2 regions of the Shewanella sp. NKUCC01_JLK genome follow, and region 2 is predicted to be linked to the other one. Evidence: riboswitches for the same ligand, from Rfam matches in the RefSeq annotation. Region 2 holds a riboswitch; the other holds the start of a gene.
The links. Region 2 has a riboswitch for lysine ahead of lysC (lysine-sensitive aspartokinase 3). Riboswitches for the same ligand answer to the same signal wherever they lie in the genome.
Positions count from the first base shown of each region.

Region 1: it holds a riboswitch for lysine, as region 2 does, so the genes downstream of both, KO537_RS05330 (Na+/H+ antiporter NhaC family protein) here and lysC (lysine-sensitive aspartokinase 3) in region 2, are expected to answer to the same signal.

Region 1 covers NZ_JAHKRD010000003.1:289,101-305,234, reverse strand. The annotation lists gene KO537_RS05355 (PQQ-dependent sugar dehydrogenase) at 1-975, shown strand, start outside; gene KO537_RS05350 (transglycosylase domain-containing protein) at 1,130-4,207, opposite strand; gene KO537_RS05345 (thymidine kinase) at 4,575-5,171, opposite strand; gene KO537_RS05340 (cytochrome c3 family protein) at 5,713-7,812, shown strand; gene KO537_RS05335 (M3 family metallopeptidase) at 8,017-10,167, shown strand; gene KO537_RS05330 (Na+/H+ antiporter NhaC family protein) at 10,312-11,880, opposite strand; lysine riboswitch at 11,960-12,156, opposite strand; gene KO537_RS05325 (FAD-binding protein) at 12,252-13,178, opposite strand; gene KO537_RS05320 (electron transfer flavoprotein subunit beta/FixA family protein) at 13,178-13,927, opposite strand; gene KO537_RS05315 (H-NS family nucleoid-associated regulatory protein) at 14,238-14,630, shown strand; gene KO537_RS05310 (amidohydrolase family protein) at 14,847-16,134, shown strand, end outside.
Region 2 covers NZ_JAHKRD010000002.1:291,813-307,946, reverse strand. The annotation lists gene KO537_RS23105 (AIPR family protein) at 1-1,614, opposite strand, end outside; gene KO537_RS03630 (class 1 fructose-bisphosphatase) at 2,250-3,242, opposite strand; gene KO537_RS03625 (S9 family peptidase) at 3,509-5,821, shown strand; gene arcA (two-component system response regulator ArcA) at 5,917-6,633, opposite strand; gene KO537_RS03615 (DUF3293 domain-containing protein) at 7,222-7,656, shown strand; lysine riboswitch at 7,757-7,931, shown strand; gene lysC (lysine-sensitive aspartokinase 3) at 8,082-9,437, shown strand; gene KO537_RS03605 (succinylglutamate desuccinylase/aspartoacylase family protein) at 9,439-10,572, shown strand; gene KO537_RS03600 (zinc transporter ZntB) at 10,670-11,635, opposite strand; gene KO537_RS03595 (YacL family protein) at 11,832-12,206, shown strand; gene KO537_RS03590 (response regulator) at 12,298-12,927, opposite strand; gene narQ (nitrate/nitrite two-component system sensor histidine kinase NarQ) at 12,920-14,755, opposite strand; gene nrfA (ammonia-forming nitrite reductase cytochrome c552 subunit) at 14,981-16,134, shown strand, end outside.

The sequences.
Region 1 (16,134 bases), on a different contig from region 2:
GACGGCAGTATGCTAGTGACTGAACGTGCTGGCAGAATGCGCATTGTCAGCACCGCAGGCAAAGTGGGTGAACCCTTAACGGGTTTACCGCCTATGTATGCCAAAGGTCAAGGTGGTTTACTTGATGTCGTGCTTGCGCCAGATTTTGCCAGCAGCAAAAAAATCTATTTCAGTTATTCAGAACCCGCTGAAGGTGATACGCTCAATAGCACAGCGGTCAGTTTTGCCACGCTCAATGGTAACAAGCTTGAAAATCTCACCCGCGTTTTTAGTCAACAACCTAAAGTCAACAGCGGCCACCATTTTGGATCTCGTTTAGTGTGGGCGCCTGATGGCACACTGTTTATCACACTCGGTGATCGCTATAGTGAAAAAGATAGCGCACAAACATTAGACAATCATTTAGGCAAAGTGGTGCGTATTCATGCCGATGGCTCAGTGCCTAAGGATAACCCCTTCGTCAATGCGGCTGGCGCCTTACCCGAGATCTGGTCTATTGGTCACCGCAATATGCAGGGCGCGGCGATTAATCCCGTCAGCAAAGTATTGTGGACGGGCGAGCATGGGCCCCAGGGCGGCGATGAACTCAATATTGATGAGGCGGGCAAAAACTATGGCTGGCCTGTAATTACCTATGGTGAGAATTACGGCGGCGGCAAAATAGGCGAAGGCACCCACAAGGCTGGAATGGAGCAACCCGTCTACAAATGGGTTCCGTCGATTGCCACGGCGGGCTTTATGTTTTACACAGGTGATAAATTTCCACAGTGGCAAAATAATCTGTTACTCGCCAGCCTAAAGGAAAAAACACTGGTGCGTTTAGTGCTTGATGGCGACAAGATAATTAAAGAAGAACGGCTGCTGAAAACTGAATTAGGGCAAAGATTGCGATCAGTTGTGCAAGGACCAGATGGACTGATTTATCTCGTAACCGATGAAGCTAAATCAAAAATTTACCAGTTATCGCCGCAGTAATCTTAATCGCTGCACTTTTATCACAGTGCTTTAACTAAAGCACCTTAACCACTGCAATAAGCTCAATCGATAGAGAATTTAAGCCTTAAAACGACAAAGAGTGTTCATCAGGAACACTCTTTGTCGTTGGCGTGGCACTTATTAATTCATGCCTTTATTCGTTTACCACGCACATGCCCTGCTCGGTTTGTACATAGGGAGCTAAAATAGGCATCATGCCCTTCATCACCTGCAATGGCAGCGCCGAAGTAAAACTAAAATCATCGGATTTACTGCCTGGCACGAAGGCGGTCAAAGTACCGAAGTATTTGTCACCTAGATAAAACACGAATGTCGCGGTGCGGTTCATCGCCGTAGTCGCCACTTTTTTACCTTGCTGCATCTGAGTCACAATACGGTTATCACCGGTGCCGGTTTTCCCGCCTATGGCTAACATGCCACCTTTTTCATCGGTAAAAATGCCCTTTAAACGACGTGCGGTGCCGTTTTGCACTACGTTCGCCAGCGCGGCTTTTAAGGCTTGTGCTACTTCATGGCGCATTACCCGCTCACCTTGGGTGTTCTGATTCTGCAATCTCACTTCATAGGGCGTATCTGCGGCGAAATGCAGCTGATTGATACGCACTGTGGGCAAACGATAGCCATCATTTTGAATAATGCCCATCAGCTCGGCTAAGGCTGCGGGTCGGTCACCCGAGCTACCCAGCGCTGAGCCTAAGGATGGCACCATAGAATCAAAGGGATAACCTAAACGCGCCCAACGTTGATGTATGTCAAGGAAGGCTTCAACTTCAAGCATCACTTGCACTCGTACATCACGGGCGTTTTTATGCCGCGTCCTAAACAACCAACGGTAAACCTCTTGACGTTGTGCTTCACTCGCCTGCTTAACATCGTTCAAGTTGGCATCAGGATTATGATTAAGGTAATCCAGCACCCACAATTCCAAGGGATGCACCCGTGCGATATAGCCTTGATCTGGCAAATTATATTTATCCGGACCGTACTTGTTGTATAAGCTCTTAATACGACCATCGGTATAGCTCACCTGCGGCAATCTTTGCTTCAAGAAAGCCTTAAATGCCGCCATAGGTTCATCGGGCAGTAAATAGCGATACGCCGCCGTCAACTGCTGCTCCGACTGGGACAAACCGTCAAAAAACATGTCGAAACGCTCATTCGAAGCCACTTTTTTGTACTTGCGATAAAACTTAGTAACGAAGGTATTACCTTCTCTATCAGCAAATACCCGCAGATATTCGTCACGGCGCGGATCTTTATCATTACGCAGCAACTGGGCCATATTGCCCTCGTTTTGCATGCTACTGCTGTAATTCACGATATCGCGCATAAGGCGCACAAACGGCAAGTTAACCGAATCCTGCAGGGCTTGGTAAAGTGTTGGCGTTTTTAAATCTTCTGTTTTTTTAAAGTTATTAAACACATGCAACCCACCACCGGTAAAAAATTGTTCACTGGTTGAGGCCGAATATTCTCGCTGTAACGCCGCATCTAACATGCGGTCTAAACGTCTGTCGGGATTTAAAATCAAGTAATCAATCGCCCAACGGGTTAAATGATCCCTTGGTTCGATAATGATGGATTCCAATTCAATCCCATGTTTCTTGGAATACTTGTCGTGGATCTCGGCAATGATTTCTAAGTAGGTCGCCATCACCCGCAATTTAGCGGTTGAGCCCAATTCCAACTTACTGCCCTCGTTAATATCAAAAGGCTGATCAGTGCTATCCGTCTGCACTCTAACTCGGTTGGCGGTATCAGTGCGCTCATAAAGCGTAAAGCTATACAGCACGTTTTGCAGTTGACTTGGGTCGAGTAACCGTTCGCCAAGCAGACCCACTTTCTCCGCGGTAGGCACTTGCGCCAGACTGCGTAAGTAGTGACTGACTTTCTGCTGTAAGTCACTGTGTAAGCTACTATTGACCGTCAAATCGAGCCTGTCTAAATCATACAGCCCCACATTTAACATGCCTGCGGTGCGAATGCGAACTGTGTTCACGCCCTTATCTGCGCCAGATTGGGTATTACGCTGCGGCTTGGCGACCTTAAACTGCAATTTCTGCGCGAGTGCAGCATCACGTAGGCCACGATCAATCAAATAATACTGGCCGAGTAAACGGATATGGCTATCGACTAAGTTTTCAAGATCTTCATGACCTTGCAATAGATAGTAGGACGGACGACGTTGGGCGATCATCAAGGCAACCACTTGTCGGAATACTTGTCCGCGCTTGGTGGCATTACCTTTGATCTGCGGCGATGCTAACAGCTTGTTTGCAGTATCGAAATCGGTACCAAACCACGCCCACAGCCCATCACCAATACCATGAACTTCACCATGATTTGGCGCCGAAGATAATGGCACGGTATTCAGATAATCTTGAACGATGCGCTTACGAGCAGGTTCAGTGTTTTCACCTTGTTGGTACACGCGCACACTGGCCGAGCCAATTTGCAGTAACTTATCCTTAATGCTCAAGGTTAAACCTTGGGAAGAATGGCGGAATTTCTCAATCTGAGTCGCGAGTGTACTGCCACCCGCGGTAGAGACATTCATACCAACCATTTCAGCAATTTGACTCATACCTGCCACCACAAAACGTGGCCAGTCGATCACAGGATTGAGTTTCTCTTCCGTCGTCCATAACTCGCGGTTTTCAATAAACAGCAAAGTATTAACGATTTCATTGGGGATCTTATCGTCGTCCTGATAAACCCGTTTAGGATAGGCAAATTCGTATAAATCGGTATTGCGGCAATCGAGCAGCGTCAACCCAGATTGGGCCTTTTCATGGTAAGGCGGAAAAAATCCAAGTTGAGCGTATTCCTGCAACGCTGGCGAAAACGCCACTTGTTGCGTTATCTGAAAATTCCGTTGCAATAACCTATCAATATACTGAGGTAACTTACTGTAGCCATGGCGCTCATCAAAAGGACCATAACTAGGATAAATAACCGCTTGGCTCGGTGAGCTTTCTAATTCATAGGTGAGCGTCTTAGCATATTGATTGATGAATTTTGCTTGGTAAAACGAAGTTTTAACTTCAAGTCCAATCAGCAATGCAGCGCAGCAAATCAGAATGAAAAATAAGAACCAGACCCTGCCCTTTGATCTGGCTTTACGCGGCGGCTTAACCTTAGCTTTAGGCTCAGGTTGTGGTGGACGAGGACGATAATTTTCGAACTTCATCTCTGATGTGGAATTAGGCAAAACAGCTCCAAAAAAACACTAAAATATTCATCTTTCATGCAACTCAGCAAATCCGTTGCCACTCAGTAAAGCAAGATATCAAACTCATCTAGCCATTATCCGGCTCTATTAATTAGTCTTAGTACCCATTATGTTCCACACTTTATCAAACCTAACTTCACTGTAAAGAAGGGTGCCTGTGACCCACAACCGCCACTAATCAATACTAATGTTAAGCTGATAGTACATTTTGCCAAATATTAATTTGTTGATATCAAGGTATTTTCAGCGATTAAGGCAACAGACAGTATGACTTAAAAACAAAACGAGCTAATTTAAGTCGCACAAAAAGAATGAGTCGCTCAATAATCACACTATTAACGAAGCCTCATCCCACATATTCATGCGCATCCCAGATAAATTCACGAAAATGTTTGCGACAGACAGACTCGTAACTTTCATTACCGCCAATCGCCACTTGCTCACCCTCGCGCATCACCTTGCCTTCACCATCAAGACGCACCACCATGTTAGCCTTACGCCCACAATGACAAATAGTCTTCAACTCAACTAATTTATCGGCCCAAGCTAATAAATAATGACTGCCGCTAAAAAGTTCGCCTTGAAAGTCCGTTCTTAGGCCATAGCAGAGTACAGGAATATCAATATTATCGACCACATGCGTCAGCTGCTTAACCTGTTCTTTACTCAAAAACTGACACTCATCCACCAGCACACAACTTAATGGCGTAGCTTGATGCACATCGCTAATCATTTGAGTCAAATCATCTTGGCTACTAAATACCTGTGCTTCGGTTTCAATGCCAATACGTGAGGCCACTTTACCTTTGCCATATCTGTCATCTATGGAAGCTGTCATGACCAAAGTATTCATACCGCGTTCACGGTAGTTATAGGATGACTGTAATAGGGAAGTGGATTTACCCGCGTTCATTGCCGAATAATAAAAATACAATTGAGCCAAGACTTATACCCTTTAAAAACGTTATCGCTTACGCGTCTGCTACCAGAGCCAAATTGAGCGCTAGTCTAACATTGCGCTTCACATCAGAACACTAGCAGCCGCTAAGCTTTTATCATGAAATTCTGCAATGACACCAACTTATCAATCATTTTAATCCCCAATCGCCTCCTGAAATATTTCTAGTCCACTTCATTTAATACTCTTCCCTGCAAAAAACATAAAAAACGCCCCGATACCGCTCAATTGTTAATGAAAGCTTAACTGAAACTTAAATGTTGTTTCATAAGGAAAAATTAGTAAAAGTTAAATTTAAAAAGTGCGATCTACCTCCAAAGTAATAGGTATAAATGGGCTTGCGCTCAAAAAACAAACACAAATTTAACAGTAATATTTCATTCGAGACAAAACGTGCTCAATTAAAAAAAGAAAAGTATTCGATAGCTTGCAAATTGAGACCAACGGTCAAAGCACTAATCTACCCTGCAAACTTTAGTGCTCCACTCCGTCCTTTATTCGCATATTGGATCAAATGGAGATTATGATGAGAATTTTCACCTCTAGAAAACTGGCATATTTAGTTGCCTTAGCACTAACTGGCGCCCTTGTTGGCTGTGGCGATGATGGTAAAGATGGTGTAGATGGAGCACCAGGAACGCCCGGTATCCCTGGAACACCCGGTGAACCTGGAACACCCGGAGAGCCTGGAACACCGCCCCCAGTCACCAGTTCTACTATGACTAACGTCAAAGTGATCAACTATAGCTTTGGCGAAGGCAGTATCACTTACGAATTTGAAATTACAGATGAAAACAATAACCTAATCAACGGACTGTTAAATGCTCAAGCCAAAGTGGCTGCACTAACAGATAAAGGCTTCATCACTAACCGCACCGAAGCTGATAAAAATGGTGTTGCAGATAACGTCCATATTGGCGGTGAAGCAACTCAAGCAACCGTCGGCGCTGAATTGACCGCTTTAGCTGATGGTCATTACCAATTTAAAGTACCAATGAAAGGGGTTAATCCAAGCACTGAAGGTATTGTTTGGTTACGTGTCGGTGGTAATAATGGTATTGCGACCTCTAAACCTCTGGTCGTTAACAAACCTGAAGGCACCCATTCAACCACAACTGATAGTTGTTACTCTTGCCATATCGACTACTCAACAAGCCCTCGTCGTCATGCAAGCTATGTCGCTACTGGCATGGACAGCGAAGTCACCTTCGTGGAAGGCTGTTTAGTGTGTCACGGTTCAGTTAGCCGCGCAGTTGTCAATGCTGAAGGTTTCTCTACGGGTGGCTATGCGACAAACACCCTATCTAAAATTGGTCATATCAATCACCAAGATTTTACTAAAGACTTTTCAGTACAAAACTGTACATCTTGTCACGTTGAAGCACCTAAAAACATCAACGTAGCTGGACCAGGTTGTATTGATTGCCATGACAGTGGTGGCGTACCAGGGGCTATTATCCCAAGTAATGGTGCGGATCTGCGCATTATGCACGAAAGCAAAGCGGGTATAACCGAACGCCAAGCGATTCGCGCTAAGTATAAATTAAGTCTATCAACACCTGTTAAAGTAGATGATATTTCTACCAAGACAGACCACTATGCGCCGACAGGTGCTGCGGCAGCAGTAACCGCCCCAGGCTGGTGTACAACACTGACAGTGAAAGACACCGATGGTAACGTCTTTAGCATTAAAGACAACTTTAACTATTCTAGCCCGCTAGTATATGACGCTAAGAAACCCGTAGTTTATGCGGGCGCTTATTTACATTCCTATGAAAATGGCAGCTTAGTGGGTCGCCCAGGTAACCGTACTAACTACTACTATGGTTACAACACTGACGGCACTAAAAATATCTGTCATTTACTGACAGATATCAGCGCAGTGAATGCTAACTATGTTTATTCTGCCCGCGTGACATTCAGTACCGCTGGTTGGATGGAATATGATGGCAAGCAACGCTACCAAAGTAATGGCAGCCTAAGAGCGACAGGTTATGATGGTTCTATGGGCATATCCTTTACGGCTTACTCAGATGTCGTTAACCCTGTCACCACTCAAAAGGTCTCTGGCTTCGAACGTCGTGAGATAGCGAGTACTAACAGCTGTACTACTTGTCACAACGATGCCACTGCGTTCCACAAAAATGGTGCCTTCGATGAAGGTGGTAAAGCTTGTATCGCCTGCCATGACAACGGCATGGAACGTACTTCAGCAGCCTTAGGCGCAGGTTTTGGTCCTATGGTGCACAGCTGGCACTGGGGTAATGGCGCTAAAGTCGGTGAAGTTAAAGCTGATGGAACTCAAGCGCAAACCGCTAACGGTGCAGGCGCGATTGAAGCCTCTACTAGCTGCGTTGCCTGTCATGAAAAAGCGATTGATTTAAGCAAAGTGCCAAATCAATACATCGCTGAACCAGGTAGCAAAATGACAAGCCCAGTCACCGCTAACTGTTATGCCTGCCACACTAGCGATTCAGCTAAGGCGCATATGGCAAGCAACGGTGGTGAAATCAGCATACCAAAGGTTGCTGACTGGTTTAAACAACCGACCTCTGAATCCTGTGCAGTATGTCATGACACAGGTAGAAGTTCTGGTATTGATAAATACCACAAGTTTACTCGCTAATTAATCATCTCATCATCGCGTGATTAAGAAGTAAGTAAAAAGCGGTACCTATTTTCCCTGCAAGGAAATAGCCAAAGGAGTCTCGCTAATGCGAGGCTCCTTTTTTACTTAGACATTACCCGATAACAAGCCATTTTCAGTCCTATTTAAGTTACTAACGTTACAGTCCTAAAAAAACAACAATTCAAAGGAAGTCACTCAATTATGCGTAAAAGTTTTATTGCCATCGCCATCGGCGCCACTCTCACCGCCGGATTCATGGCAGGTTGCAGCAGCACAGAAACTAAAGCACCTAACGTTATCTCGGTACAAACCCAAAACCCGCTGTTCCAAGCCAGTAACCTGCAATATCAAGCCCCTGATTTTAGCCTCATCAAGAATGAGCACTTCGCGCCAGCCCTAGAGCAAGGCATGGCAGAGCAGTACCAAGAAATTATCGCAATAGCCAATAATCCGGCAGCAGCAACCTTCGATAATACGATTGTGGCTATGGAGAAAAGCGGTGCCCTACTCAACCGTGCATCAAGCGTGTTTTATAATTTAGCAGGGTCAAACAGCAATCCAGAACTGCGTAAAATCCAAGGGGAAATGGCGCCAAAAATGGCGGCCCACTCAGATAATATCAACTTAAACCCAGCGCTATTTTCCCGTATCGAAGCCATCTATAACGACCGCACTAACTTAGGGTTAACCCCAGAAGCCGTACGTTTGGTTGAGGTATATCACCAACGCTTTATCATGGCTGGCGCTAAACTTACCGATGAACAAAAAGTTAAAATCCGCGCGTTAAATGAAGAACAATCAACACTAACGAATGAGTTCTCTCAGCGTTTATTACGCTTAACCAAAGAAATCGCCGTTGTGGTGGATTCAAAAAGTGAACTTGCTGGATTAACCGACGGTGAAATAGCTTCAGCCGCGAACGATGCCAAAGCGGCCGGTCACGATGGCAAGTATCTGATTAACATAACCAACACCACTCGCCAACCTGTGTTGGCATCACTGGAAAACCGTGAGCTACGCCAGCGTATTTGGGAAGCCTCAGCGAACCGTGGCTTAACTGGTGAAAACGAAACTGCGTCACTCGTATCTCGTTTAGCGAAACTCAGAGCCGAGCGCGCAACACTATTAGGCTATGAAAACTGGGCAAGTTATCGATTAGCACCGCAAATGGCCAAAACACCCGAAGCGGTTTACAGCATGTTTGGTTCAATGGTGCCTGCGGTAGTTGCTAACACAGAGAAAGAAGCGGCCGACATTCAAGCGATGATCACTAAAACCGGTGGGAAATTTGAACTGGCACCGTGGGACTGGGAGTTTTACGCAGAAAAAGTCCGCCAAGAAAAATACGCTCTCGATGCCAATAGCATTCGCCCATACTTCGAATTTAACCGCGTGCTCGAAGACGGCGTATTCTACACACTCAAAGAACTCTATAGCGTCACCTTAAAACCACGCCCAGATTTACCGGTTTACCATCCCGATGTAAAAGCCTACGAAATGTTTAATGCCGATGGATCAAGCATGGCCATTTTCTACGCCGACTATTTTGCCCGTGAAGGTAAACGTGGTGGCGCTTGGATGAGTTCGTTCGTCGGTCAATCCTTCCTCGAAGGCACTAAACCTGTGGTCGTCAACGTGATGAACATAAAGAAAGCGCCCGAAGGTCAACCTACATTCGTCAGCTATAACGAAGTCACCACTATGTTCCATGAAATGGGTCACGGCACCCACGGCATGTTCTCTAAAGTGACTTATCCAAGTCTGGCGGGTACCTCGGTTTCACGCGACTTTGTCGAATTTCCATCGACGTTTGAAGAAGATTGGGCCGCCCATCCAAAAGTGTTAGCGAACTACGCGAAACACCACGAAACGGGCAAACCCATTCCCGATGAACTGCTGCAAAAACTGCTGAAATCTGGCAGCTTCAACCAAGGCTTTGACACTCTGGAATACATGGCCGCCGCATTAGTAGACATGGAATGGCATTCATTAAGCCCAGAGACGCCGCTGCAAGATGTACCAACCTTTGAAGCCAATGCCCTGAAAAAGCACGGCTTAAACATCAGTGCCGTACCTCCGCGTTATAAGTCGACCTATTTTGCCCACGCCTTCCCCGGCGGTTACTCGGCAAGTTATTACGCTTATATGTGGAGTGAGATTTTAGCGGCGGATGCGTTTGCGTATGTACAAACCCAAGGTGGGCTCAATCGTGAAATCGGCATGAAGTACCGCAAAACGATCCGTGAAGTGGGTAATAGCATAGCGCCAATGGACGCCTACAAAAACTTCCGCGGACAAGAACCAACCACGGAAGGCTTACTTAAACGCCGCGGTCTAGATCAAGCACGCTAAGCTAAGAGTTGGTAGCCTTAATGCGATAGGCTAAAGATAAAGACAAACTCAGCCTTAACCAAAAAAATCAGCCAGCATAATGCTGGCTGATTTATTTTGACTTATTTGACGTGAACGTTTGCAGTGAAAGGTTTCAATTAACGTCTAGCTAATTGCGCCTTTAGATTTGATTTTAAGTACGATAATACTAATCACAAATGCCACACTACAAGCCACTAAACCCGCGACAACAGACTCGGTAAATCCAAGTGCCACATAACCCACTAAGCTAATAAACGCCGCAATGAGTGCATAAGGTAGCTGAGTCACCACATGGTCAATGTGGTGGCAACTGGCGCCCGTAGACGACAAGATAGTCGTGTCGGAAATTGGTGAACAGTGATCGCCAAATACAGCCCCCGCCAGCACAGAGGCAAGCATAGGCAACATCATGCCTGTGTGACTTCCCATAGCCATATCAGCAGCAATCGGCAACATGATCCCGAACGTACCCCAGCTAGTACCGGTTGAGAACGCAGTAATACCTGCTAGCACAAACATTAAGGCGGGTAAAAACGCGAACGGAATATTTCCTGTTGCTAAACTCGCCATAAACTTACCGGTTTCGAGTTGACCAATCACCCCTGCGATTGTCCAAGCAAATAACAGGATGTAAATCGCCGGCAGCATAGAGCGAGCGCCCTGCACTATACCTTTGACTATCATCAATTTCTCAACGCCTTGCACTAAATTCAATATCAGCGAAACCGCTAGACCAATTAATGCACCAAAGAAAAGTGATGAACTGACATCGGTTTTCTCAAAAGCAGAAATAATATTAAATTCAATCCCTTCCGCCGCGAGTACTTGAGCGCCACTGTTAATCATAAAATAGAGGGTTGCAAATACCAACACGGTAATCGGCAGAAATAGACCTAAAATCTTACCGGTTTCGGCTTCAGGTAAATCCGCGTTCGCCCCAGGCGGTAATCCTTTAGACTCATCGTATAAATTACCACGTTGGGCATTGAGCTCATGCTCACGCATTGGCCCAACATCTAATCCCATAAAGACAACAAAAAGTAATAATAACAAGGAGAAGATTGCGTAAAAGTTCATTGGAATCATTTGAATAAAAATACTCAAATGACCCGTATCAGCAAAACCATGGGCAGTTAATATCCCGCCAATGAGTGCGATAATATAAGCACCCCAGCTCGAAACTGGAGAAATAACGCACACAGGCGCCGCAGTAGAATCTAATAAATAAGCTAACTTAGCGCGGGAAACATAATAACGATCAGTAACAGGTCGAGCGACCGAACCAACAACTAAACTATTGAAATAATCATCAATAAAAACTACGCAACCTAAAAACATGGTCAATAGTTTAGCGTCACGTTTATTACGTATATGTAAACGAGCCCAATCGGCAAAAGCCCGCGCGCTGCCACTTACGGTAATTAACGCTGTGATCATTCCCAGTACAATTAAGAAACCGAGAATATATAAGTTCCACGAATTTAGACCTTTATCAGTCCAAAAAAGCCCTTTAACGCCATTAAATACAAACTCACCCGTTGCTAAAGGTGAAAATTGATTGAGCAATAAAGCACCAATTAAAATACCTAACCCCAAAGAAAGCAGTACACGGCGAGTCAAGATCGCCAACACGATAGCCACCGCAGGCGGCAACAAGGAAAGTGCCGAATCGGCATAATTCATAACAGTCATTGATTATTATCTTCGTTAAATACGAATGGAGGGCGACTGAACTGGTGGGAAAAGGCAATAGATACCCAAGGTCACCTGTCCTATCAGTAGCGCTCCATAGTAACTATTCCCAATATCCATATCGGAAAATACTATGGCAGTGCTGCACCTATTAGGTACAACCCCAGCAGTTGATCGTGATAAATCGAACCACTTCGGCACCAAATCCTTTCGCAATCGATCAACGGAATCACCCTACTGATCACTACTAATATTTGGCGCGCCTCTACTTCTAAGAACGCCCTTGCACGGGCGTGAGGCACATAAAAACATAAGCGGCTTAGCAGATGCTACCGCAAAGCCACTTAATGTGACCTAGATCACAGATAAAATCAACTGAGACTTGTAATCAGCTCAGGAACCGCCTCAAACAGATCTGCAACGAGTCCATAATCGGCAACTTGAAAAATCGGCGCTTCAGGATCTTTGTTGATTGCAACGATGACTTTAGCGTCTTTCATGCCGGCTAAATGTTGAATCGCGCCAGAAATACCGACGGCAATATACAAGTTTGGCGCAACGATTTTACCGGTTTGACCCACTTGTAAATCGTTAGGCACAAAACCTGCGTCAACTGCAGCGCGTGATGCGCCAACGGCTGCACCGAGCTTGTCAGCAAGTTGCTCTAACATACCGAAGTTTTCACCACTGCCCATGCCTCGGCCGCCAGATACGATAATGCCAGCATTGCCTAACTCTGGACGGGCAGAAACTGTCAGCGATTGAGAAACAAACTGAGTTCTCGCTTCAAACACTTTATCAAGTGTCGTCACAGCCGCACTGTTACCTTCTGGCGCAGCGTCAAACGCACTGGCGCGCACTGTTATCACTTTAATGGCATCATGGCTTTGCACTGTCGCTAAGGCGTTACCCGCATACACAGGGCGCACAAAGGTATCGGCATTGACGACGGTAATAACTTCTGAGATTTGCGCGACATCTAATAATGCTGCAACGCGCGGAAGCGTATCCTTACCTAAACTTGAAGCCGAGGCCAGAATGTGACCATAGTTTGGCGCTAAGTCCACCAGCAATTTGGCAAAATTTTCCGCTAAATGCGCTTCATACACGCTGGCATCAGCAACGAGTACTTGGCTAACACCTTGTAGTGCCTGCGCCGCTTGGACAACCGCGCCACATTGGTGACCCGCAACTAAGACATGTACTTCATCGCCTATGGCACGGGCGGCGGTAACAATTTTTGCCGTATCGAGTTTCAGTGCAGCATTATCATGTTCAGCTAATACTAAAATGGCCATTAGATCACCTTCGCTTCATTTTTTAACTTTTCAACTAGCTCAGCTACCGACGCTACCATGATGCCCGCTTTACGTTCAGCTGGCGGAGTGACCTTCACAATCGTTTGGTGACTCTTTAACGTCACGCCTAAGTCTGCCACAGTAAATACTTCTAATGGCTTACGCTTGGCTTTCATTATGTTAGGTAGTGAAGCGTAACGGGGTTCGTTCAAACGTAGATCAGCGGTCACGACAGCAGGTAAAGGCAGCTTGAGAGTTTGCATGCCGCCGTCAATTTCACGGGTGACTTGTAATGTATTCGCTTCTAATTTGATTTCTGAAGCAAAGGTCGCCTGTGGCATATCCATTAACGCGGCAAACATTTGGCCAGTTTGGTTATTATCACCATCGATGGATTGCTTACCAAAAATCACCAGCTCTGCTTGTTCTTTGTCTTGTACCGCTTTGAGCAATTTGGCGATAGACACTGGCACGAGCTCTTCTTCAGTATCGATATGAATTGCACGATCTGCGCCTAATGCAAGCGCGGTACGCAGTTGTTCTTGCACGGCTTTATTACCAATACTGACAACAACCACTTCAGTAGCGCTACCCGCTTCTTTTAAACGAACCGCTTCTTCTACTGCGATTTCACAAAAAGGGTTCAACGCCATTTTTAGGTTTGCAGTGTCAACACTTGTATTGTCAGCTTTGACCCTGACCTTCACATTGGCATCAACAACGCGCTTAACGGGCACCAATACTTTCATAGGGTTTCCTTCCTACACTTTCATGTACATGGACAAAACATTGGTTAATACCAATGCAGGATAGAGCAACTTTACGTCCTGTTAACGTTAACGTCAACCAAAGTCAAACGCCTGTTTGTATTTTTTAATCCGCTGCAACGGCCACTTTTTTGGACACTTATTTGAGGGAATAAGAAAAGTTCAAAAAATAAATAATATTTAATTTCCTTAAAACGCATAATTTTATTTGATTCGAGCTATATTAGTTTCTATCATTTAGGTGTTGTTCACCATTATCCTGTATTAAAAATAGAGTGGGACGAAAATAGATATGAGCGAATTTTTAGAGATATTAACTCACGGCCGTCGTTTTAAAGCTGCAGTAAAAGAACTTAGCGTTGAAGAGTTACGTGATTTAGCCGACAAATTAGATAAAATTTTAGTAGAACGCGAGTCTATGGCTGAGGAAGAAGAACAAGCCATGGCAGCTCGTAATGCTAAGATTGAAGAAATCCGTCAACAAATGGAAGCCGTTGGTTTATCAATTGATGACTTAGGTGGCGTAGCTGTTAAAGCTGCTGCAAAGAAACGCGCTCCTCGTCCAGCCAAATACCAAATTGAAGTTGACGGTGAAATGGTTCAATGGACTGGCCAAGGCCGTATGCCTACCGTATTTAAGAACGAGATCAACAAAGGTCGTTCTATGGAAGATTTCTTAATCTAATCCAACCAAGTGTGATGGCGCTAATTTGCCAACACCAGTTTGCATAAAAGCTCGCATTATTTGCGAGCTTTTTTATATCCATCAATCGTTTCAAACTTAAACGACAGCCGTTAATTCCGCACCTCACTCCCGCTCAAATTACGTTACAATTCAGCCTTAGTATTTACATCTGCTTTCAGTTACTCTTTGTTCACCCTCACTCGATTGAATAAAATAATGCAGATAAACAATAAGATAATGATAAGCTGCAGCATAATCGCTAGCTTAGTATCACAAACAACATTTGCCCAACTCAATACTGGAACAACATCCAGTAAACTCACTGCATTTACCCATGCTGAATTAATTATTGCCCCGGGAAAGCGTTTAAGCGATGCCACTTTATTAATTGAAAATAATCGAATTAAAGCCATTATTGAGCACAACGACATTCCCGCTGGCGCATTTAGAATCGATTTGAGTGGTTATACAATTTATCCCGGATTTATCGATCCTTTTACCGATTATGGGATTGAATTCGAATATCCCAAACTTAAGCTCACTCGCCCCGTCTATGATATAAAGCGTATCGGTGGTAATGCGGAAAATGGTGCAATTCATTCTGAAAAAGAATGGTTTAATTACGTTTACCCCAATAAAGAACGCGCAAAAGAGTGGATTAATAATGGTTTCACCAGTGTGCAAAGTAGCAAACTCGACGGTATCTTCCGTGGAACGGGTGTCAGCCTTTCATTAGCAGACAAAACGGCTAATGAAGTGATTTATCGCGCCCGCAGTCAACCTTTTATGGCATTTGATAAAGGTTCGTCTGAACAAGATTATCCCTCATCATTAATGGGCAGCATTGCACTTATTAGGCAAACCTTTGCCGATGCAAATTGGTATAACCAAAATAAAAACAAACCTGCCAATGGCGCAATAAACAATCAAGTCGAATTTAATATCGCCTTTGAGCGTTTAGATAATTTAGCCGATAAGCAAATTATCTTTGAAACCAAAAATCTCAATGACCAATTACGTGCAGCCCATTTACTCAAAGAACATAAACTGCCAGCCAACCTACTTGGTAATGGTCAAGAATACTCACGCATCAATGAGTTAAAGGCGCTGAACTATCCGTTGATCTTGCCTTTAAACTATCCGCAGGCACCCGATGTCGGCACAGATGACGCAGATCGTGAAGTATCACTGGCGGATTTAAGACAGTGGGAACGTGCACCAACCAACCCTGCGGCGGTAGCTAACGCAGGTATCCCCTTTGCGTTAACGCAGTTTGGGATTAAGACCGATGCCTTCTGGCCGCGCCTACGCCAAGCCATTGCCCAAGGTTTAAGTGAAGAAAACGCTCTCGCGGCACTCACCACCCAAGCCGCAGAGATGACAGGCACCGCCGACTTTACCGGTAAACTCGCGCCCGGTTATATGGCTGACTTTGTTATCACTAAAGGCAATATCTTTAAAGATGGCCAGATCTACAGTGTTTGGTTGCAAGGTCAGGAGCAAA
Region 2 (16,134 bases):
AGAGAGTTTCATTATTAAATTTTTCCAATTCGCAACACAGACATCTCTCTTCAAATTATCTTTAAAACCTATTCCATAAGGGGACTTAACATTATTCTCTAAAATTATTTCTATTATTTTACTCATAGCGTGAATAACTAAAAAACCAGAACCACGCTCATTTAGAAAATCATGAATCTCTTTATCAATCGCCTGAGCATTACCTGATTTAATCTTATGTCTTAATTCATCTTTCAGTAAAGATGCTGCTTCAAGCAGAGTATATACAAATGCGATATGTCTAGCTTTTATCGAAGGGTCAAATGCTACTTTATATAAATCATCTTCTTCCCAAATTGCCATTTTTCGATGATAGCTATCAGCAGGATTTCCATGCCAAGCCATTAGGGCTTGAGCTGCTGAATGTGCATCAATTTTAAGTCTGCGATCCGAAGTGGTTCCACCCCTCAAGCCGCCATTATACTCTCCACATTTAACGTTTGAAAATTCCTCACGCAGTCTACTTTGGATTGAATCATTTGCACGAAAATCTGATTGTATTACTTTATTTTGACTATTATTAAATCGAGTTATCGATTCTACCTTTGATTTATCACCACATTTAATAAATCTAACTCCAACATTAATGCTATCCAAATTAACATCACAGCCAATAGAACCTAGAGAACCTGTCGTCTGAGCACCATTTACAATTGAAATACCCTTAATAGATCTTATTAGATTGTGATTATTTTGATCTAATGTAAAATCATGCACCAGTGCAGTTATTCCATTATTAAAAACAAAGAAATCATCAGGTGAACTTCCGGCCGATTCTTGGATGCCAGAATTTATAACTTTGTCATTATCTTTTTTGTTAGCCCCCATGAACCCTCGAACATTTGCACTAAAAAGTTCATTTTTGTCATGTTCTCTGTATAAAGATGCCAACCATTGACCTGAAACGGTAGTAATAAAAGAAGACCAATTACTTTGAGTTAAATTGAACCCTAATCTAGGTTCCGTAAATACAATTTCTTTATCAATTATAATTGCCTGTTTTGAGGAACGATAAAACACGTCGAGAGACTCTAAACCAATTTCACGAACACTTGCTTGAATTTTTAATCCATCTTTTTGATATGGTTCAAGAAGTGCAATTGCTTGAGAGGTCAGAGGTAGCATTTGTGCTTTTATCTGTTCACTTTCCGGGCAGTTATGTAGATACCAAATATGTACCATATTTATATCACCATCTCTCAATGCTGATCTCGCCTCGGATACTTGTGGTAAAATTCCTGCAGGAATATCGCTTTCAGAACAAGTTAATAGGACATTTATTGCATAAGATAAATCTGCACCTTTATTTCCTTTGGCACTTAATTTGAAATTTTGAGCTTCGTAGGCTTGAACCAATACAATAGCCCCTTCTTCTCGGTTAACGAATAACAAATCGGTCTTTGCATCATCACTACCACCAGTCACAGCAGGTGATATGGTATTCAAAATATCTTCAATTCCAAAAAAAAGCTCTAGAGCAAATACTGCACCTTTGTTTTCATTAAAAACCTCTAAGTCAGACCTATTTTTAAGTGCAGACATGAACTGACTATCTTCAAATTTACTATATTTCACAAAGTAACCCTATGCTATTTTTCATAATTATTTTACATATAACACCGTTCCAAAATGGTAGTCAACGACTAGAGTTCAGAATACTAAATTTTTTAAAATCAGTAAGTAACGAAAGATCGGATACGCATAACTTTTATGTATTAAATACTTACCGATAACATCGAATCTGCAAGCTCGGACAGGCACAGGTCTTTCCAGATATACAGCCAAAACAGAAGTGACAGGAGTTCACCTTCCCCTGTGAAGTCGCTGAAGAGCGTTGAAGAAAATTGCGTGAGCGAGGCATGGATTCCGAGTTAGCTTTCGGGGTACAGGATGTACCATCGGAAGCGTTAGCGATTTTCAAATAAGCACGAAGCCACTAATTAATGCATGTAACTTCGCTAGGGGCGTCTTGGAGCATCCAAGGAGGATAGGACGAGCAGTCCTCCTTGGTCGGGTGTGGGGTGAAGCCCCACGATCTTGATTTATCTCGGCCGTAAGGCCGCATAAACTCCAAATGTGAAACCCATCGCTAAGACTTTATAGATCCCTGATTTCGCAATCACAACTCAAAATGTAGCATTCTGCGACAATAAAAAAGCCACTGTGGTCAGTGGCTTTTATCCTAAAAATCAGAATCTAAGCGATTCTACTTAGTCCAGACTTGGTTCTTCGCTGTAATCAATACCATGATAGCTCAGGCAAGTGTCGACTTCGTTGCTGCTGCCTAGGATGACGGCAACACGTTGGTGAATTTGAGTTGGTTGAATATCTAAAATGGTTTCATAACCCGTTGAGGCTTTGCCGCCAGCTTGTTCGACTAAGAAGGCCATTGGGTTGGCTTCGTACATCAAGCGCAGTTTGTACGGTTTTTTAGGATCTTTATTGTCGGTTGGGTAAGTGAAAATACCGCCACGGGATAGCACGCGGTGTACATCGCCGACCATGGCCGCGATCCAGCGCATGTTGAATGATTTCTCGCGTGGGCCAATTTTACCGAGCAGTAAATCGGCAATATAGGTCTGCATTGGCGCTTCCCAAAAACGCTGGTTCGACATATTAATGGCAAATTCGGCGGTGTCTGCGCTAATGCTCATGGCGGCGTTAGTCAGTAAAAACTCATTGGTTTCTGGGTGCAAAGTAAACAGTTGCACGCCTTGGCCTGTGGTTAATGCCAGCATGGTCGATGGACCATAAAGTACATAACCTGCGGCTAATTGTGCGCGGCCAGATTGTAAAAAGCTGGTTTCAGTCAACTCGCCAGCAGAGGCGGGCAGGATAGAGAAAATCGTGCCGACTAACGAGTTGATATCAATATTAGATGAGCCATCAAGTGGATCGAAACACACCAGATATTGACCATTTTGGCTGACTTCAACCACATGATCTTCTTCTTCCGACGCTAAACCGCGCACTGTACCGTCAGCTTTTAATGCATCTTTGAGCATGTCGTTGGTGATGATATCCAGTTTTTTCTGGGTTTCACCTTGGACGTTTTCTTGCTCAGTCGCGCCTAACACGCCTGCAAGCGCACCGTGGCGAACGGCATGGCTAATGGCTTTTGAGGTGTCGGCTAAGGTTAAAATTAGGTGGGAGAGGGAGTCGTTCACTGCCTGTGAGGTCAGGTGCTGGGCCAGAGTCTGCATGTTATGTCCTTTAGAGGTTCAACAATGAGGTCAATTTCGTTATTTGCCGCGAATGATAACTCAGTTAGTCGACAATTTCAGCGATGTTGCTGATGCTTTTAGCGAATATTAGGGCTTTTTGGGATTATTTGGATTGGGCTTGGCGCAAGGGCCTAATTTGTATCGGCATATTGCATGCTCTTTCTATTTATAGGCGGCCTCTGGCACAATGTCGGCTTGTTTTTAATCGCTGACATCTTAGGCGATTATGCTCCCAAGGAATAATAATGATTAAAAATAGGTTAACTTGGTTCCCTGCGTGCTCACTTAAGGTGCGCGCCGTTCCCCTACTGATAGCGAGCCAAATGGCCATGATTTCGACAGCTATGTTTTCAATTACCCCAGCTTTTGCAATGGAAGGCGGCAAACTGCCACTGACGATTGAGCGAATGAATGCCTCGCCCGCATTAGCGGGCACCAGTCCTCGAGGTTTGAAATTGTCACCTGATGGTCAGCGTGTCACTTATCTTGCGGGCCGTAAAGACAATCAAAATTTTTATGATCTCTGGCAGATGGATGTAAAGACGGGCAAATCTAGCCTATTGCTCAATGCCGATAAGTTGGCAAGCAATGAATTATCCGATGAAGAAAAGGCCCGCCGCGAACGCCAACGTATTTATGGTGAAGGCATTATGGAGTACTTCTGGGCCGATGATAGCCAAGCGCTATTAATTCCGGCTGCTGGTAATCTGTATTATTTCTCATTAGTGGATAACAGTGTCAGCCAACTTCCCATTGGCGAAGGGTTTGCCACAGATGCGCGCTTATCGCCCAAGGGACATTTTGTGTCTTTCGTGCGGGATCAAAATCTGTATGTGTTAGATCTGGCGACCAAAAAACTCCAAGCTATGACGAGCGATGGCGGCGGGGCGATTAAAAATGCCATGGCCGAGTTTGTCGCTCAGGAGGAAATGGATCGCATGACAGGTTATTGGTGGGCGCCCGATGAATCGGCCATCGCTTTCACCCGTATTGATGAGTCTGGTGTCGAGCAAGTAACCCGTAACGAAATCTATGCTGACGGTATTAAACTTACTGAGCAGCGCTATCCCTATGCCGGCAAAAACAATGTCGACATCGCCCTCGGTGTGGTCACGTTAAAAGATAAGGTTATCAATTGGGTTAAGCTGCGCGAAGAGAACAGCGAAGACAATAGCAAAGATATTTACCTGCCGCGGGTCGATTGGCTGCCCGATAGCAAACATTTGTCGTTCCAGTGGCAGAGTCGCGATCAACATAAGCTAGATTTGCAACTGGTGGCGTTAGATTCACTGACTAAGCCAAAAACCTTAGTGAAAGAACGCAGTAACGCTTGGGTGAACCTCAATAACGATCTGCACTTTTTAAAACAGCAATCGGCTTTTATTTGGGCATCTGAGCGTGACGGCTTTAATCATCTGTATCTTTTTGACTTAAAAGGCAAACTTAAAACCCAATTGACTCAGGGCGAGTGGGCTGTCGATGTGTTGGAATACATAGATGAAACCGCTGGTTGGGTATATTTCACTGGCCGCAAAGATACGCCAATCGAGAAACAACTTTATCGCGTGCCTTTAGCGGGTGGCAAGGTTGAGCGGGTAAGCAAGCAAGCGGGCATGCACGATCCTGTGTTTGCCGACAATCAAAGTGTGTATCTGGATTATTTCAATAGCTTATCTCAGCCACCGCAGATCAGTTTACACGGTGACAAGGGCCAGCAACTGGCTTGGGTTGAGCAAAATGAAGTCAAGCAAGGCCATCCTTTATATGACTATGCGGGTCTGTGGCAAATCCCTGAATTTGGTGAACTGAAAGCCGAAGATGGCCAAGTGTTACAAACCCGTTTATTCAAACCTGTTCCCTTCGATGCGAGCAAGAAATACCCTGTCGTAGTGCGGGTTTACGGTGGGCCGCACGCACAGTTAGTGACCAACAGTTGGAGCGAGCAGGACTACTTTACCCAGTATCTGGTGCAACAAGGCTATGTGGTGTTCCAGTTGGATAACCGCGGCAGCGCCCACAGGGGCACAAAGTTTGAGCAAGTGATTTACCGTCACTTGGGTGAAGCTGAAGTCAAGGATCAAAAAGTGGGAGTGGACTATTTACGCAGTCTGCCATTTGTCGATGCCGATAATGTGGCAATTTACGGCCACAGTTACGGTGGTTACATGGCCTTGATGAGTCTATTTAAGGCGCCCGATTACTTTAAAGCCGCGATTTCGGGGGCTCCTGTCACCGACTGGCGCTTATATGACACCCATTATACTGAGCGTTATTTAGCTCATCCCGAGGGGAATGAAAAGGGTTATGAAGCCAGCAGTGTGTTCCCTTATGTGAAAAACTATCAAGCGGGTTTGTTGATGTATCACGGCATGGCCGACGATAACGTCTTGTTTGAAAACAGCACTCGGGTTTATAAGGCGTTGCAGGATGAAGGCAAGTTGTTCCAGATGATCGATTATCCAGGATCTAAACATTCGATGCGTGGCGAGAAAGTGCGTAATCACTTATATCGCTCACTGGCAGATTTCCTCGATAGGCAGTTGAAAAACGCCAAATAGCAGGCATAAAAAAACCAGATCCTAGGATCTGGTTTTTTGTGAATTGATTTTTATCAAACCAATCCAGTTTCTAATGCGGGTTGCTTAGCGGGCGATTAGCCTTCTAAGTTACCGCAAAAACGATAGCCTTCACCGTGAATAGTTGCGATGATTTCTGGCGTATCTGGCAAGCTTTCGAAATGCTTACGGATACGACGGATAGTCACGTCTACAGTACGATCGTGCGGCTTAAGTTCACGGCCAGTCATTTTCATCAGTAGATCGGCACGAGTCAAAATTTTGCCTGGGTTTTCAACAAAGTGCAGCATAGCGCGGAACTCGCTACGTGGCAGTTTGTAAGATTCACCCTGTGGGCTCACTAATGAACGGCTGTTGATCTCTAAGCTCCAATCATTGAAGCGGTAGTATTCTACTGAGCTCTTTTCTTCGACTTCAGCGCCAGCGCTGTTGACACGAGTCAGAAGGTTACGAGCACGAATCGTTAATTCACGTGGGTTGAACGGCTTGGTAATATAATCGTCCGCGCCAATTTCAAGTCCAAGAATTTTGTCGACTTCGTTGTCACGACCTGTCAGGAAGATAAGACCGATGTTGTTGATTTCACGTAGTTCACGTGCCAACAATAGACCATTCTTACCTGGCAAGTTAATGTCCATAACGACCAAGTTAATTTTGTTTTCCTGCATAGCCTTATGCATTTCTGCGCCATCATTGGCCTCAGTTACCACATACCCTTCTGCCTCGAAAATACTTCTCAGCGTGTTACGGGTAACGGCTTCATCTTCAACGATCAGAATGTGCGGATTTTGCATATTATTTACCTAAATTTTAATCAGTTTATACTAACCAATAAGAGCAACTTACTTCGGGCTCTTATATTCATAAAAGCGTTGATACTTCCTTGAACTGCTTTGTGCTCAAAAGGAAAATCTTTACGGTGACATCTATATCTGGATGTAGATTAAGTGCACGTTTAAGTGTAATACGAGAAAACGTAATCAGTACCAACTTCGATAAGCAATAGTTAGAATAAGTTCCTTAACTATTGTTTTTTTTAAATGTTTAAAAGACAAATCAAATGTAGAACAGATTTTAAACAGATGCCCGGTCAGTTCACGTTACTTTAAGCGATATATGTAACAAACTGTATTGAACGATAAGCATCTTGCTCAATCTGTTTCAACTCACCAGTACGTACATTGTACTCGTTTTAGTCATTTGTTAACAAATGAAATGTTAACAAATTTTAGGTGAGCAGGGGTTTTTACCATGATATTTACTTTAGCTATTGATTAGTATAACTAATGTATTTCTTATTCCTGTGAGCCAGTTCACGCCTCTTTGGATTTTACAATCACTCTGCTACACTAGCTTGGGTTCATTTTTCGACTAGACTACCAATGGACAATACGACTCAAAATTTGTGGCAATGTTACCAAGCGCCGTTGTTTTTGCTGACTCAAGCATTATCCTGTGATTTTTCCTTTGCTGTTATTACCGCTCATAATCCCGCTTCAAAACTTCTCTCTCCTAGCCAAAACCGTTTACTCGATCGCCAACTTCTCCGTGAAATTGAATTACTCGGTAGCCCTTATCGTGCTTTAGTGGGCGCTGCACCGGATTTATCCCACATGGAAAAAAGTTGGGCCGTGTTTATCGATAGAACGATGGCATTGCAATTGGGTAAGAAATTTAATCAATATGCGATTTATGTTGTCGAACAAGGGGATGTGAGCTTAGTGCCTTGCACCTTGGATGGACATGATGAAGTGTGTTTAGGCAAATTTAGAGATTATGTGCAGCTGGTATACGAGCTACCCGATTTGAACACTTAGTTGTTTTCAAAAGATTTTATTTAAATTGTTCATTTGTTATGAAATTAGCATTGACTTCATTAGGGGTTTATTGCTACTTTTTTCGTCCCTTTCCTAGGAAAGGAACAGAAGAGGAGCGTTAACTAGGTAGTCGGTCAGAGGAGCACAAACTCCAGCGATGACTGATGAGGGAGATTAACGCCGAGGCATAGATATGGTTGCTGCATGTTTATGTCGGTCGCTCAGGCTGAATCCTGACGATTGTCACCTGTAATTGGTGGAGAGCTTCTGGTGACGATTGCTGTTTCCCTTCTTTTGGGGTGCGTTATCATTGAGCACCAGGCTCTTCGAACGAAGTCAGTTCGGAGTGTGATCATGTTAGTTAATCAATATCTTATTCAATCTGCATTTATTTGTTGCCCTACGTGTTTCACGGAGGTGCGCTAATGTCCCTCGTTGTTGCAAAATTTGGTGGCACCTCAGTCGCCGACTATAACGCTATGAATCGCTGTGCCGACATAGTGTTAGCTAATCCTCATTGTCGTTTAGTTGTGGTCAGCGCTTCGAGCGGCGTGACGAATCTGTTAGTGGAATTGACCCAAGAATCGATCAACGACGATGGCCGATTACAGCGATTAAAACAAATTGCCCAAATTCAATATGCGATTTTAGATAAGCTCGGTCGTCCTAACGATGTGGCCGCCGCATTAGATAAATTATTGAGTCGCATGTCGGTATTGAGTGAAGCGCTCGCATCACAACGCAGCAAAACGACTATGGATGAGTTGTTGTCCCTCGGTGAGCAATGTTCTTCGGCGTTGTTTTCGGCTGTGATCCGTGAGAAAGGTGTTAACTCAAGTGCCTTCGATGTGCGCCGAGTATTACGTACTGACAGCCACTTTGGCCGCGCCGAACCTCAGGTCGAGCAGATTGCGACTTTAGCTCGTGATTATCTACAGCCACTGTTAGCGGAACAAGTGATTGTCACGCAAGGCTTTATCGGTGCCGATGAAGCGGGACAAACGACCACGTTAGGTCGCGGCGGTAGTGATTATTCTGCTGCGTTGTTAGCCGAAGCGCTACGCGCCTCAGCGGTCGAAATTTGGACTGATGTTGCGGGGATTTATACAACGGATCCTCGTTTGGCGCCCAATGCCTTTCCGATTGCAGAGATCAGTTTCAATGAGGCTGCCGAGATGGCGACCTTTGGTGCCAAGGTATTGCATCCAGCGACTATTCTTCCTGCCGTTCGTCAGCAAATTCAAGTGTTTGTAGGTTCAAGTAAAGAGCCTGAAAAAGGCGGGACTTGGATCCGTCACCAAGTGGAAGATGCGCCCGTATTTCGCGCTGTGGCTTTGCGCCGCGATCAAACTCTGTTAAATCTGCACAGCTTGCAAATGCTGCATGCGCAGGGCTTTTTAGCGGAAACCTTTGCGACATTAGCGCGACATAAGATCAGTGTGGATTTGATTACCACATCAGAAGTGAATGTGTCTCTAACCCTCGATAAAACCGGTTCAGATTCAAGTGGTCAAGGTCTGTTGAGTGAGGCATTGCTGCAAGAATTATCACAGCATTGTCGTGTGCGAGTTGAAGATGGATTGGCCTTAGTGGCGATTATCGGTAACCGCATCGCGACGACGCCGGGTATTTGTCGTCGTGTGTTTGAAGTGTTAGAGCCACACAATGTGCGGATGATTTGCCAAGGTGCCAGCCCACATAATCTGTGCGTGTTAGTGGCAGAATCGGAAGCGGCGCAAGTGGTTAAATCGCTGCATCAAAATCTGTTCGAAGGCGTTTAGTATGTTGCCGACAACATCGTCTCTGCAAATCGGGGAGCTTGCCGCAGGGCAAGCACTCACTTTGCCTATCTACCATTTCAAACTGAGTGACGAGAAGGCGACTGGCCCCAAAGTGTATATTCAGGCCAATGTCCACGGTGCTGAAGTACAAGGGAATGCGGTGATTTATCAGTTGATGAAGCAGCTTGAACACTGTGACATCCGCGGCGAAATCACCTTAGTGCCATTGGCCAATCCACTCGGGATCAACCAAAAAAGTGGTGAGTTTACCCTTGGCCGATTTGATCCTATTACGGGCGCGAATTGGAATCGTGAGTATTTGAATCATGCTATTGATTTGCCGACTTGGTATGGCGAACATGCCAAGCTGAGTGATAGCGAGCTGCTCCAAGCCTATCGCAGTACTTTGGTAGAAGCCTGTCAGCAAAAATTGCGTCATGAATGGGGTATCACCACGGGTCATAGACTTGCGGTTAACCTGCAGATTATGGCCCATGGCGCGGATATAGTGCTCGATCTGCACACAGGTCCTAAGTCTTGTAAGCACTTGTATTGTCCTGAATATGACTTAGCTGCTGCGCAGTTTTTGTCGATCCCTTATACGCTCATTATCCCCAATGCCTTTGGTGGCGCCATGGATGAGGCTGCGTTTTGTCCTTGGTGGCAATTGAGTGATTTTGCAAAATCTCAAGGGCGCGATTTAGGGGTTGCAGTGTCAGCGTTAACCTTGGAATTGGCGAGCCAAGAGCGCGTCTGTCTTGAGGATGCACTGGTTGATGCACAAGGGATTTTGGCATATTTAAGCCACCGAGGCGTGATCGCTGAAACCGTTGCACCCGCTAAAATGCAGCGCTTTGGTTGTTATCTAAAAGACTATAAAAAATATCACGCGCCAAGTTCTGGTTTAGTGGAATACCTTGCACCTGTGGGTGAGCCATTAGCTGCGGGGCAGCCCTTAGTGAATTTGCTGCGAATGGATTTATACGGTACGGCGGATGAGCTAAAGACGGTCAGTTTACCACAGGACTGCGTGCCGATTTTGCACTTTGCTTCGGCGTCAGTGCACCAAGGAACTGAGCTTTATAAAGTGATGACCAATGTGTTTGAGTTGCCGACATTCCAGCCTAAATCATAAAAATTAGCTCGTAAGCATTAGCCCATAACAATTAGCTTAAGGGACTGAGAGAAAACAACGCCAATCCTAATCGATTGGCTTTGTTGTTTTAAGGTGGCTATAACCACTTAAATCGATAAAAAAGCGCCATTTGCAGGGCGACGAGTGAGATTAATATGCCGCAGAAGGTGGCGAAGGCCCAAGTGTTGTCCGCGCCCGGTATCCCGCCAATATTGACCCCAAGTAAGCCTGTTAAAAAGCCTAGCGGTAAGAAGATTGCTGACACTAAGGATAAGAAGTATAAGCGTTTGTTGAGTTGCTCCGACTGCTGACTGAGTAATTCTTCTTGAGTCACATTGGCCCTATCGCGCAGGGCATCGAGATCTTCAATGGTGCGGATAAGTTTATCGTTTGTTTCCCTTAGCTTGAGTCGCTCAGTATCTTTAAATAGGCTAAATTGCTCAGAAATCATTTTCGAGAATGCTTCGCGCTGTGGGGCTAAATAGCGGCGAATGGCCACAGTTTGACGGCGCAGTTCGGCGATATCGGTACGTAAGTCTTTCACATTGCCTGAGACGACTAGTTCTTCTAAATCAGAGAGCTGTTCTTCCAATTTATCAATAAACTCGACTTTACGATTGGTCAGTCGCTCGCAGATTGCGACGATAAAGTCCCCCGTAGTTGTAGGCCCATTGCCCTCAAGGATTAGCTCGGCGACATCTTTGACCGACTGTAACTCGCGATCGCAGGTGGAAATGATCCGCTGTTTATCGGCATAGATACGCACTGCCACCATGTCTTCGGGAGCAGAATTGGGGTTGAGGTTAACGCCGCGTAATGCGAGTAATATGCCTTCACCTGTAATCACAGCGCGGGGACGAGTGTCTTGGGCGAGTAGGGCATCACTTTCGACCTTAGGCAGACCGCTATTGAGTATCCAGTGGCGTGCCTTTTTATTACGATAGCGAAGGTGTAACCAGAGTAGGCCATCCTGAGGATCCCATTTTTCGATCTGTTCTAGGCTCAAGGTAGAACCCGCTTGGGCGCCGCTGAGCACTAAACTGTAGATAAACCCTTCGTGCATATCGCATTCCATTTAACTTTCAAAATCATCCAAACAAACTAACTGATTTTGTCATGAAAATGAAGTCAGTACTTATGCTTAACGACATGAGGTAAACGTTAATTGACATAAATTTGATGTGCTGAGGGATGCAAGCAACTTAGCCAAGGATAGGTTAAAATTAGCATTAGTAGGCTTAGATCAAAGAGACAATAAAATGGAATACGAATTTCGGCGTAACAGTTTAACTGGCACTTTTTTGGCTAGCTTTAGCATGGATCATGAAGTGCTTGGGCAATGGTTTACGGAAGAATTAGGGACTGAGTTAGCTAAAATTCAGCAAGTGTTGGGTGTGATAAAAGAAATTCAAGCCGATAAACGAGGTTCATGGCGTCTTGTTGGTAATGATTTTACCTTAGAGTTAGAGCGTGAACAGGCGCGAGTCTTTGCCAATACTTTAGGCTTTGAACAAGAATATGAATTGGAAGAGGCTATGTCACTCTATGATGCTGAGTCAGAAGCTTATTGTGGCCTAGAGGATTTTGAGCAGGCGCTATTGAGTTGGCAGCAATTTATTGAGAAAGGTTTGTAATCATTTATTTAATCTCTATTTGATAAAAACATAAAGGCAATCATGGGATTGCCTTTATTGTTTGCGCTATACCAAGCTCATTTTCGTATCTTTAATGATTCAGATAGCGCACCGCCATTTCGGTTCTCGATTTAGCATTGGCTTTACGCAGTAGGTTTTTTACGTGCACTTTAACTGTGCCTTCACTAATGTGTAAATGCTCTGAAATCATGCGATTACTTAAGCCTTCCGCCAGTTGCTGTAGAATTTGCAGCTCCCTTGGGGTTAGGCTCGAAATCCATTCTTGTTCATCGGTCGCATCTTTAAGTTCGTAAAGGTATTCCTCGACTTCATCGCTGATCACCCTGTGGCCAAGCATGGCATTCTTGAGTTTTTCGAGAAGCAAATCTGGCTCAGTATCTTTAAGCAAATAGCCGTCGGCTCCAGCGCGAAGTAAACGGATAACATCCTGTTTTGCATCGGAAACGGTGAGAATTACTATGCGTGAGGTAACACCTTCTTGGCGCATGGCGTTGAGGGTATCTAGGCCTGTCATGCCTTTCATATTCAGATCGAGCAATATGATGTCGGGTTCATCGGTGACCACTGCGGTTAATGCGTCTAAACCACTACCGGCTTCGCCAAATAGGCTGAAGTCAGGATCTGAAGCGATGAGCTGGCAGATGCCTTTGCGCAAGAGGGGATGGTCATCGACCACTAGTACGGAATAAGGTTTACCCATTTGAAGGCTCCTGTTGAGATGGGAAAATAAGCGTCACTCTAGTGCCACTTGACTCCTTGCTGTGCTGCACAAGGTTTAATGGGCTGTTAGGTTTGAGTGCGTCGTCTTGTGCATTGCATCCTTGCTCAGTTGTGGTTGCCATAGCAGGTTTAAATCTCTTTAAATCATTGTCGCTGAACACGACTTTACCTGAAAGCTTACTGGCTCGTTCATGCATTATACCTATGCCAAAATGTTGATCTCGTTCTTTTAAATGTCCAATACCTATGCCGTTATCACAAACATCAATATTGACCATACCCTCGTCATCCTTATAGCAATGGATGTTAATGAGGCTGGCCTCGGCGTGTTTGATGGCGTTTAACGTCGCTTCTCGCGTGATCTGCAGTATGTGGATGTGCTGCTTTGCCTCTAGCCATTGTGGCGCAAGTTTATAGTCTAAGGTTATCTTTATATTCGTCTTTGTCCTGAGTTGCTCAAGCATAGCCTCTAAAGCACTTTTTAGATCGGGCTCTTTAATTGTGAGCCTAAAGGTGGATAGTAACTCCCTGAGTTGCACGTAGGCAGTGCTTACACCTTCGTTGATTTCGGTTAACTGCGCCTCAACGATCGGGCTGCGGCAACTGCAATCTAAGTTTTTGCGTAATAAGCTAATTTGGATTTTTAGGAAAGATAGCACTTGACCCAAAGAGTCGTGCAGCTCTCGGGCAATCACGCCACGTTCCTCCATTAGCGCCAGTTGCTGTCTTTGCTCTGTGGCATTGTGGATCACGATTGAGCGCGTCAACATAATTGCGAAATTGTTAAACAAGGCGATATTGGGTGTTTGGTCGGCAATTAACTCTAAATAGCCTAAATTAGCCTGCTCAAATTGCAGTGGGAAACGGGTGCTCTCTTGAGTCATATCTGGCCAACCGCCATCGGCCTCAATCACTTCTAACTCTTGCTCTGGGTATTGAATGATGAGTCTTAGGTAGTCGAGTGATTCATAGCCTTTTAACTGATTCAGCGCCGCCTTGAGAGCCTTGTAATCGAGTTTATTTGCGTTTAATGTCAGTAGGTTATCATATAAGAATGCCAGCTCGTTGTTGGCCCTTGTCAGCGCTAAGGTTTTTTCTGCTACCTGCGATTCTAAGTTGCCATAAAGCGTCGCGAGTTCCTTCGCCGTTTTTTGTAGGGCATGGGTCAGCGCTGTAAGTTCAATATATTCGGTCTCGGGCATTTCTATTTCAAAATTACCCTTAGAAATCGTGTTGGCCGATTCCATCAGTTTTTGCAGCGGGATCACCACTTTCTTCTTTGTAAAACGCACGGCCACAAAAGCGATAATGAGCATGACGCCTAAGCCTAATATTTGGCTGGCGGCAAGGAGCCTGAGTTTAAAGGCGGCGTAGTGCTCCATCTCAAGCACCAGTAAATCAATGGTATCAACAAAGTCCTTCAGTGAGGCGACATAATCGCGGGAGTTTTCTTGTTCTATGTAGTGTTTCATCACCAGCCATTTATCGATGACAAGCTGATATTGAGCGGCAATTTCTGGCGGACTAAACCAACTTTCCGAGGGCTTTAATGTGTCGGAATAGAGCGTATTTTCGAATTCGGTGATTTTATCCTGCGCAGCATCACTGCCTGAGTTGGCGTAAAACATTAACCGATAGCTTTGCATCCTCAGCGACCCTGAGGCATTAATCGCCTTGGCGTCGCCTAAGCTGTAGGACAAATTGATGATAGCAAAAGTCGATAAACTACTAGAGAGCAGAATAAGTACTAACATTAATCCTAAGATTTTTGAGGTGAGACTACCTCGTTTCATTAATCCGCTGTTCATTTTGATGGCCGCTGTTATGGCACTTTGCAGTGGTTTTTACATTAGAAAATAATGTAATACATTAACAAAAGTATAGAAATGTGAACAACAACACCTTTACATTTTGATCTAGCGCAAACTTCAACCTAGATACCCCCTAAGAGGTATATTTTTAGCAGGGTTAAATCACTAAGTTTGACCATGGAGATGTCGTGATTTACAACAATAATGCAACACGGAGATGAGATGATGAAGAAGATGACAGGTAAGTCCTTTGCACTGAGTGCACTGGTTGCCGCCAGCTTCATGGCAGCGGGCGCAATGGCGAGTGATAAAACAGAGCCTCGCAACGAAGTTTATAAAGATAAATTTAAGAATCAATATAATAGCTGGCATGATACCGCAAAGAGTGAAGAACTTGTCGATGCGATTGGGCAGGATCCTAATATGGTGATCCTGTGGGCTGGCTATGCATTCGCAAAAGATTACAACGCTCCTCGCGGCCATATGTATGCCGTGACCGACGTGCGTAATACCCTACGTACTGGTGCGCCGAAAAATGCGGAAGATGGTCCATTGCCTATGGCATGTTGGAGCTGTAAGAGCCCTGATGTACCTCGCTTGATTGAAGAGCAAGGCGAAGATGGTTACTTCAAAGGTAAGTGGTCAAAGGGTGGCCCTGAAGTGACAAATACCATTGGTTGTGGTGATTGCCATGAAAAAAGCTCTCCAAAGTTACGTATTTCACGCCCTTATGCAGACCGTGCTTTTGAAGCTATAGGTACACCTTTCAGCAAAGCGTCTAAACAAGATAAAGAATCAATGGTATGTGCTCAGTGCCACGTTGAGTATTATTTTGAGAAAACTGACGACAAAAAGAATTTTGTTAAATTCCCTTGGGATATGGGTACAACAGTTGAAAAAATGGAAGTCTACTATGACTCAATCCAATTTTCTGATTGGACACACGCCCTTTCTAAGACACCAATGTTAAAAGCCCAGCATCCAGAGTATGAAACGTGGAAAATGGGTATTCACGGCATGAATAATGTGAGTTGCGTTGACTGTCACATGCCAAAAGTGACCAGTGCTGAAGGTAAGAAGTTTACCGATCATAAAGTGGGCAATCCATTCGACCGTTTTGAAGAAACCTGTGCAACTTGCCATAGCCAGACTAAAGAGTTTTTGGTTGGCGTGACTAATGAGCGTAAAGCCAAAGTCAAAGAAATGAAGTTGAAAGCGGAAGAGCAATTAGTCAAAGCACACTTTGAAGCAGAGGCTGCGTGGAAAGCTGGCGCAACTGAAGAAGAAATGAAACCCATACTAACAGATATCCGCCATTCACAATGGCGTTGGGATTTAGCGATTGCTTCCCATGGTGTTGCAGCTCACGCACCGGA